3 regions of the Bacillus sp. LH1 genome follow, and region 2 is predicted to be linked to each of the others. Evidence: predicted binding sites of a transcription regulator. Region 2 holds the regulator's gene; each other region holds the start of a gene.

Region 1 (3,288 bases), 2.3 Mb from region 2:
TTCATCGTACATTTCATCGATATCAATGTCATCTAAATGCTTTCCGTATTCTTTATACACCGTGTAAGGCGCGAAAACATGGAAAGGTTCGTTTTTCTCAGCAAGCTCAAAGAACTTACTTGGAACGATAATTCCGATTGATAGAGACTGAATACGGCTCTTCTCATCGGCATTTATTTTTTTTGTATCAAGGAATTCAATAATATCCCAATGGAAAATGTTTAAATATACTGCACCGGCACCTTTTCGTTGGCCAAGCTGATTCGCATATGAAAACGAATCTTCAAGCAATTTCATAACAGGTACTACGCCACTTGCAGCGTTGTCGATACCTTTAATTTGCTCACCGCGTGCGCGTAGCTTAGATAAGTTTAAAGCTACTCCCCCGCCGATTTTCGATAATTGCATCGCAGTATTAATGTTAAAGCCGATCGAATTTAAGCTATCGTCCATCTCTAACAAGAAACAAGACACCATTTCTCCTCTTCTGCTTCTTCCCGCATTTAAAAAGGTTGGTGTCGCTGGTTGGTAGTTTTGTTTTACAATCATGCTTGCGAATTGTCTTGCCTTCGAAACATCACCGCGTCCTAAGTATAATGAAACAATTGCTACACGATCTTCATAGCTTTCTAAGTATTGTTTTTGATCATTCGTTTTTAACGCATAATCTTTGTAGAACTTAGATGCTGCCATATAAGATTGGAACTCGAAGTTTTCACCATAAGCGATGTTATATACTTCCTCTACTTCCTCCAAGCTATACTCGTCCAGAACGTTGTAATAGTAATCATGTTCTTTCATATACTCCATTCGCTCTGCCACGCTATTAAAAGGAACGGTATTCTCTCTAGCTTCTTCCATAAAGACTTCTAATGCCTCTTTATCTTTATGAAGCTGATAAAAACCGTCCTGCATTTGCGTGATTTCATTATTCAGTTCAATGTGTCGCAATCTCCCGCACCCTTTCCTTAAAATATTCTACATCGTTATTTGTTCCAGATAACTCAAATTTTGATACAATAGGCACTTCATATTTAGTAGAAATCTTGTCAGCACTTGCACCGAACATGTCTCCCCAGTTACGATTGCCGCTTGCAGATACGCCTTTTAATTTTTCATTATTGCGCTCTAAAAAGTCTAAAACACGTTCTGGTACATTGCCAAAACCTGTTGTATACGTAATAAGAATAAAGTCTTCATCTATTACTAGATCTTCATCAATTTGAACGGCCGGCATATTTAATTTGTGAATGAAACGCTTCACGTTTCCTGTCATAGAATCATATGCAACTAACATTTCCGACCCTCCCTCTCAAATCTATATTCTCTATATGTTGTTCTTGATTTCTCTATATATTGTATTACGTTTCAAAATAAGACACAAGATATATGTATAAATTCTTTCTTTTTTTAACTTTTACTTTTCGACATGATAGCCGTTTTTTTTCAATACAATGACTATGAAACAACATTCTAAAACTCATGTCAATAAAGTGCTTTTCAAAAAAGTTGTCAACGAATTTAACCTTATTTTTAAAAAAGTTAACAATATATTTTGTCATAAAACGTTAGATGCTGAAGAAATATATTTCTCCAGCATCACGCAAAAAAGAACAGATATGAAACTATAATCTGCTCTAAAAAACGATTACATTTATCAAATTTACCTTATTAAATATATTATACATATACTTTCGTTTCTCGTTACATACTAAAAGATAACTATTATAGAAAAAGATTATTATTATGGAACTTCAATTTATTTATGAAAAGTTTATTCAGAGTGCTCAATGCGCAAAATATCTTTTACAAATATATGATGCGGATTTTCATCTTTATCAATCATTGTACATACCGGAGCCTCTTCATCAAAGTATACAATCATTCCTTCTACGTACTGATATGTATGTCGAACTTGTACAGTTACTTTAATTTCTACTGCTTCTTCATATGCTCTTTTTATTTTCTGAAGCATTTTTGCTGAACATTTTCGTTTCTCTGGATACATAACCATTCCCATAAATCGATTGCCGGCTCTATCTTTCCACATATAATCCCAATGTGGTAAAATGCCTTGTTTAAAATCGCCCATAATTCCCCTCTCCTTTATCTTTTATTTATCCCGCATTAAACGTCCGATTGGTGAAAGGCTACTAATCAGTGAGAGATGCCCTGCTGATCAAAATTCCTCTTTATGAACGTGGCGTTTCTGAATATGTATAAATCACTTGCCCGCCTCGCTGTGCGTTACCAATGAAATGCTTAAAGTCTTCTCTATTTACAACAACTTCTCTGAACGTATAAAATACATCTTTCGTAACAACATACTCCTTTATTTCACCATTTTTTAGCTGATCTAAAATTGTATTTGCTAATTCTTTATCCATGTATTTCACCTCTCTGCAATATTTTATTTTATCGTATATTCTATAGGTCAACAACTGTAAATTTATCCCGCTATTTGCAGGTAGTGCGATTGGTGTTGACTACTAATCAGTCGTGGAATGAACAAAAAATCTTACTGATTAACGTTTCACTTTATCTCGTTGTTATGTCATGATTTTATTTTCGTTATTTCGCAAACAATATCGTTTTACTATATGTCCACTAAATATCATATACTAACATAGCTACTTCTCTATATCAAACATTTCGGCATTCAATTATGCAAAGTTCCATACCACTATGCTACAATATACAAATAGAACTAGGAGGGATACTATGATTCGGAAAGCAAAAAAGACAGATGCAATGGCAATAGCTCCTTTATTGTATAATGCTCTGCATGAAATTGCTGAAAAAATCACAGGTAGCACAGATGAAGCAGAAGTATTACTAGGACTTGAGACATGGTTCTCAAAAGAAAATAACCGTCTGAGCTACGAAAACTGTTTTGTCTATGAACAAGACGAGAGTGCAGTTGGAGTTATTGTCGCTTATCACGGTAGTGAAGCAACACAGCTTGACGCACCAATTGTACATCACTTAAGAAAATTACATAAAGATGAATCAATTACGTTAGAAAAAGAAGCTGAGCTTGATGAGTATTACATTGATACACTATCAGTTTCAAGTGCACACGGCGGAAAAGGTATCGGTTCTAAATTAATTGAAGCTGCCGAAATCTATGCAACTGAAAAAGGGCATGAAAAAATCGCTTTACTTGTTAATTTAGAAAACACACGCGCCTATTCACTATACGAAAAGTTAGGTTATAAAAAAGATGAAATTGTTATGCTAGTAGGCGAACCTTATGCTCATCTCGTAAAACCATTAAACGTCAAAATT
Region 2 (3,288 bases):
AGTTGATGGAAAAATGATTCGCCTTTTAAACAACCGCGATCCAAAGGAATTGCCTTGGACAGATTTAGGTGTTGAAGTTGTAATTGAAGCAACTGGTAAATTTAATTCGAAAGAAAAAGCAATTCTTCACGTTGAAGCTGGAGCGAAAAAAGTTATTTTAACAGCGCCTGGTAAAAATGAAGATGTAACAATTGTAGTTGGTGTGAACGAAGACCAATTAGATATTACAAAACATACTGTTATTTCAAATGCATCTTGTACAACAAATTGTTTAGCGCCTGTTGTGAAGGTGTTAGATGAGCAGTTTGGAATTGAAAACGGTTTAATGACGACAGTTCACGCTTATACAAATGACCAAAAAAATATTGATAACCCACATAAAGATTTAAGAAGAGCACGTGCTTGCGGACAATCAATCATTCCGACAACGACAGGTGCTGCGAAAGCGCTAGCAAAAGTTCTTCCACATTTAAACGGAAAACTTCATGGTATGGCACTTCGTGTACCAACACCAAACGTGTCTCTTGTTGATTTAGTAGTAGATGTAAAACGCGATGTGACAGTTGAAGCTATTAACGATGCATTCAAAACTGTTGCAAACGGTGCGTTAAAAGGTATTGTAGAATTCAGCGAAGAGCCTTTAGTATCTATCGACTTTAATACAAATACACACTCAGCTATTATCGATGGTTTATCTACAATGGTAATGGGTGATCGTAAAGTGAAAGTACTTGCTTGGTATGATAACGAGTGGGGTTACTCTCGTCGTGTTGTAGATCTTGTAACGTTAGTTGTTGAAGAGTTAGCGAAACAAGAAAATGTGCAACACATTTAAGTGAATAAGGGAGGAGAGGGCAAGGCGATATTTGCCCTCTTTTTTTAATTTTTTCTGAAAAGGAAAAAAATTATATAAGTATATTTTAAAAAGTGGACATACCACGAAACGTTGTGATTACTGCATTTGTGAATCGTTTATTTTTTTTAGGGAAAAGTAAAGAGGAAAATATGACAGAAAATCGAAAAAACTGTTGTTGCAAAATGAAAATAAACAAAGTATACTAACACTCGTAAACTTAAGAGCTGAGGTACGTAGTCACTACTTAAAGGGTTAGGACCTCTCTGGACTAACTTTCCCCCGTGGTAGTGGAGCAAGCCAAATTGCAAATTAGTTTTCAATTCGAACAGTTAGAATAAATTTACAAGGGGGAACTGTAGAATGGATACTATGGATACGATGGGTCGTCACGTGATCGCTGAACTTTGGGATTGCGATTTCGACAAGCTTAATGACATGCCGTATATTGAACAATTATTTGTGGATGCAGCACTAAGAGCTGGTGCTGAAGTGCGTGAGGTTGCTTTCCATAAATTTGCACCACAAGGTGTAAGTGGAGTAGTAATTATCTCAGAATCACATTTAACAATTCATAGCTTTCCGGAGCACGGTTACGCAAGTATTGATGTTTATACTTGTGGGGATCGTATTGATCCAAATGTTGCTGCAGAATATATTGCAGAAGGTTTAAACGCGAAAACGCGTGAGAGCATCGAGCTTCCTCGAGGCACTGGTAGCTTCGAAATTAAGCAGAGAGAAACAAAAGCTCTTTAAAAAAGAACATAATTGATTTAAAATGTAAAGAGGTGTATAATGCACCTCTTTTTTAGTTTATAAAAAAGGGAAAATATAACGTACTCGTTAGTTGAATAAATTGGACTCTTGCAAATGAGGTAGTGCCCTATATACCATCTTATTTTTAAGGATGAGATGATAAAGTGATGCGCTGGAACTTAAAGTGGTAAGAGAGTTAGAATGAGTTATATAATATTGTATATATATTTTAGGTGAAGTGAGTAGAGAAAAATAAAGAGTATAGTGTAAAGGAGTGAATGAATTGCGTTGTCCATCCTGTTCTCATAATGGTACAAGAGTGTTAGATTCGCGTCCGGTAGACGAGGGGCGCTCTATTCGAAGAAGGAGAGAGTGTGAAAGCTGCTTAAGTCGCTTTACGACCTTTGAAAGGGTAGAAGAGTCACCTCTTATCGTTGTAAAAAAAGAAGGCACACGAGAAGAGTTTAATAAAGAAAAGATTTTACGCGGTTTAATTAAAGCGTGTGAAAAAAGACCAGTATCTTTAAGACAATTAGAAGAAGTAACACAAAGCGTGGAACGTGAACTGCGTAATTTAGGTATATCAGAAGTGAAAAGTGATATGATTGGTGAAATTGTTATGGAAGAACTTCGCGATATTGATGATGTTGCTTACGTACGTTTTGCTTCTGTATATCGTCAATTTAAAGATTTAAATGTATTTATTGAAGAATTAAAAGATATACTGCAAAAAGAAAGAGAGTAGAAGTTGTATTTTATTCTCTTTACATACCGTAAGTAATAGGATAAGAGAGCTAGAAGCGCAAGCTAATAGCTCTTTTTCACTAAGAATTTATATAATGAAGATAGAAAGAATGAAGTAGAGGATAGATTGGATGAGAGAAAGGAAAAGCAAGAATGGAAAAACAGTCATGGATGGAGCTATTGCCGATTGATCGTTATAAAGTAAGTGCGAAAGGACTACTGCACAATTACGACCGAAAAGTGTTAACGATGTTGTATCAGCCGTTAATAGGTAGTAGAGCTTTTAGCTTATACATGACACTATGGGGAGAGCTTGAGCAAGATCGTGTATTTGGAAAAGAGAATACGCATCATTCCCTTATGGTGACTATGCAAATGCAACTTCCTGAAGTATATGAGGAACGAGTAAAGTTAGAGGCAATTGGGCTTTTGAAGGTATATATTAAGAAAGAAAAAGATATTCGAATGTTCATATATGAGTTGCAACCACCTTTATCTCCGAAGCAGTTTTTTGATGATATTGTTTTAAGTATCTTTTTATACAATCGATTGAGCAGGACAAAATATAATCAAGTAAAGCAATATTTCTTAGAAGAAGAATTTGATTTTGCTTCTTATGAAAATGTTACGCGTTCTTTCAATGATGTGTTTGGTTCGTTTAATCCAGGACAACTTGAGCATGCGCAAGAAGACCTTCGTATTCCAAAAACGACAACTATGCCAAGTAACGAGAAGGGAGACGCTCCGAAAGTTTGGAATGATTTCTTTGATTTCTCTTTATTTGTAGATGGATTGTCCGCTCTTGTTCCTAAAAAGGCGATTACAGATCAAGTGAGAGACTGCGTTATAACACTTGCTTACGTGTATGGTGTAGATGTGTTATCGATGCAAAATATCGTTCTTGGTGCAGTGACAGAGATGCAAACAATTGATAT
Region 3 (3,288 bases), 960 kb from region 2:
TTGAATGTTATAATAAACTGGAATATGGAATGAATTCGTATAGTAATTATGGTTCGTTATGCCGCTAATCACGCCAAATTCTTTTCTATCTTTTTTCACAAACTTCCCTGATAATCCTTCTGCTGGAGTTGCAATTACTGAGAAATTCAGTTGATGTTCTTCTGTCGCTTTATCCATTCTATCTCTCATAAAGGAAATAATTTCATACCCAAGTTTCCATGATTCTTCATCTTCCCCATGATGCTTTCCTGTTAAAGCTACTAAACATTCCGCAAGACCGATAAAACCAATACTTAACGTCCCTTGTTTTAAAATCGAGGCTACGGAGTCTTCAGGCTGCAACGTTTCTCCACCACGCCATACACCTTGTGAATATAAAAACTGAAAATCTCTTGCTCGCTTCGTACATTGATACGCATATCTTTCTAATAGCTGCTTAATTCCTAAATCTAAATAATAGTTTAGCGCTTCAAAAAACGCTTCTTTTGAACCACTAATTAACGCTAATTTCACTAAATTAATAGACGTAAATGATAAATTCCCTCTACCAATCGCTGTTTCTTCTCCATGTATATTAGACATAACACGGGTACGACATCCCATGTAACATACTTCACTTTCTGGTCTTCCATCATAATGCACTGCATTAAACGGAGCATCTAAAAATGAAAAGTTAGGGAATAATCGCTCTGCGGTTGTCTCTAATGCTAATTCAAATAAATCGTAGTTCGGATCACTTTCTTCAAAATTCACACCTTTTTTCATCTTGAAAATTTGAATCGGAAAAATCGGTGTCTCTCCTTTACCAAGTCCAGCTTGTGTCGCTTTTAAAAGTTGTTTAATTAACATTCTTCCTTCTTTTGATGTATCTGTTCCATAATTAATAGAAATAAACGGTACTTGTCCTCCGCCCCTACTATGCATACTATTCGAATTATGAACGAAAGCCTCACACGCTTGATACGTATCATTTTCCGTTTCTTTCCATGCAAATTCTTCTATTTGTTCTTTCGTAAGCGGATATGATTGTAATCGTTTTTTATGTCTCTCAATTGTTTTTCGTACATAAGGTGCTAAATCAATATCAAAGAGTGCAAACGATTGACCACCATGCTGCATATTTTGATTCGCTTGAAAAATAATAGACGAAAGAGCCAATGCACTTTTAATGTCTTGCGGTTGTCTCATATGTCCATGTCCAGTATGAAAACCGTTAGCAAGCATTTGCGCTAACGGAATTTGTGAACAAGTCGTCGTTCCTGTTGCATAAAAATCTAAATCATGTGGATATAATATATTTTCATTTATCGCTTTTTTCACTTGATCTGACAATAAATTCTCAACAGCATAATATTTTGCACTCTCAGATGCGAACGTTCCCATTACGCCCATTGGAGAGCGGCCGTCTACATTTGCATTTTCTTGCATCAAATCTTGTTCATTGCCGTGGACTATTGTCTCAAACACTTTCATTAATTCTTCTCCACGTGTATTATTTTGTAACATTTATAACCCTCCACCAATATGTTGTTATCTTTTGATTAAAATGTTACTACATATAGTCTTACTGTTTCTGTGAGAAATGTAACATTACTGTGAAATTTTTTTCACGAAATAATGAATTTTTCATTTACAAAAAAGAAATGTGCTCTTTACAAATGTATGGTACAATATACGGGAAAAACTCTTTTTACCCTTTATCAACACATTTGAATAAAGGAGACTGAACTTATGGTTACTACATATCTTTTATTTATCGTTGCCTACTTACTTGGCTCGATTCCATTTGCACTAGTTGTTGGAAAAATCGGCTACGGAATCGATATTCGTGAGCACGGGAGCGGTAATCTAGGCGGAACAAACACATTCCGCACATTAGGGAAAAAAGCAGGTTTTACCGTTACAATTGCTGACATTTTAAAAGGGACATTAGCAACAAGTCTACCAATGATTTTCGGATTAGATATTCATCCACTATGGTTCGGGTTAGCGGCTGTTCTTGGACATGTCTATCCAATCTTCGCGAAATTCCGCGGTGGTAAAGCAGTTGCAACTTCTGCTGGGGTGCTATTATGCTATTCACCAGTTGTTTTTGCAATATTGGCTGTTGTATTTTTCACCCTTTTATTTACAACAAGATACGTATCACTTTCTTCTATGGTAACAGCAGTTGTTGCTGTTATTGCATCCATTGTTAGCGGGGATAAAATCTTCATTATTGCGATGTGTTTATTAGCAGGTATGGTTATTTATAAACACCGTGCAAATATCGGACGAATTATAAATAAAACTGAACCAAAAGCAAACTTTTCAAAAAAGCAAAAATAAGATCGTAACCCACATAACGCAAAAAGAAAACGTGAAGCATATTAATAGCGTCTTTTTGCGTTATTTTTTATACTAAAGAAAAAGCAACATAATTTGGAGGAACTATACATGAATCTTTCCGTAACAAAAGAAGCAGCACAATGGTATAAAAATGAATTAAACTTACAATCAAATGAAACACTACGCTTTTTCGTACAATACGGTGGTTGCAGTACTGTGCAAAAAGGACTTTCTTTAGGTATTCGTAAAGATGATCCTGCACATCCTGCTGTTCAAATTCAAGAAGAAGGTATTAACTTCTTTATTGAAGGCGATGATGAATGGTTCTTCGATGGACATAATTTATCTGTTACACTTAACGAAGGTGACGACTTCCCACAATTTAATTATGAAAAATAAAAAAACGTGGCTTCTGCCACGCTTTTTTATTTTTTCTTAATTTCCTCATATTTCGCATACCACTCAGGATATAACTTTTTAAATGATACAGGGCGGAACCCTTCTTTTTTCGCACAAATATTCGTTGTACTTGCAGTAATACAAAGTTCACCATCACCATTATATATTTCATATCCATATACAACGCGAAGTGGGCTCACAGTATCTACCCATGTTTTTACGATTGCTTTTTCTCCGTAACGCATCGCTTTACGGTATGAAATTTGTAAATCTAACACAGGAGAAATAATTCCTTCTTTCTCCATTTCAACATATGAAAAACCTAAATCTTGTATAAGTTTCGTGCGACCTAACTCAAGCCACACTAAGTAGTTTGAATGGTAAACAACACCCATTTGATCTGTTTCCGCATAACGGATTTCAACTTCATGTTCTGCTACAAACATATGTATTCGCCTTCTTTCACTTCTGCTACCTTGCATACATTTAATCATAATACAGTGACATCAAAAATAAAATAAAAATAGTGAATCTTTTCCCGAAAGGAGCAAGCATATGATT

Evidence for each region. The regulator NrdR, encoded in region 2, represses ribonucleotide reductase genes. The targets are predictions, from matches to a motif close to AACACNATATATNGTGTT.
Region 1: nrdI (class Ib ribonucleoside-diphosphate reductase assembly flavoprotein NrdI) is a predicted target of NrdR. The motif match lies at 1,346-1,363, and genes of this name have one in related genera.
Region 3: ACX9TM_RS18145 (anaerobic ribonucleoside triphosphate reductase) is a predicted target of NrdR. The motif match lies at 1,549-1,566, and genes of this name have one in related genera.

Annotation. Positions count from the first base shown of each region.
Region 1 is NZ_CM175007.1:1,371,632-1,374,919, reverse strand. It holds gene nrdE (class 1b ribonucleoside-diphosphate reductase subunit alpha) at 1-951, opposite strand, end outside; gene nrdI (class Ib ribonucleoside-diphosphate reductase assembly flavoprotein NrdI) at 938-1,297, opposite strand; gene ACX9TM_RS07205 (hypothetical protein) at 1,775-2,092, opposite strand; gene ACX9TM_RS07200 (hypothetical protein) at 2,193-2,387, opposite strand; gene ACX9TM_RS07195 (GNAT family N-acetyltransferase) at 2,722-3,288, shown strand, end outside.
Region 2 is NZ_CM175007.1:4,484,098-4,487,385, reverse strand. It holds gene ACX9TM_RS23210 (glyceraldehyde-3-phosphate dehydrogenase) at 1-835, shown strand, start outside; gene speD (adenosylmethionine decarboxylase) at 1,226-1,609, shown strand; gene nrdR (transcriptional regulator NrdR) at 1,893-2,354, shown strand; gene ACX9TM_RS23195 (replication initiation and membrane attachment family protein) at 2,507-3,288, shown strand, end outside.
Region 3 is NZ_CM175007.1:3,519,981-3,523,268, forward strand. It holds gene ACX9TM_RS18145 (anaerobic ribonucleoside triphosphate reductase) at 1-1,506, opposite strand, end outside; gene plsY (glycerol-3-phosphate 1-O-acyltransferase PlsY) at 1,732-2,328, shown strand; gene ACX9TM_RS18155 (HesB/YadR/YfhF family protein) at 2,437-2,727, shown strand; gene ACX9TM_RS18160 (acyl-CoA thioesterase) at 2,754-3,173, opposite strand; gene ACX9TM_RS18165 (glycoside hydrolase family 18 protein) at 3,283-3,288, shown strand, end outside.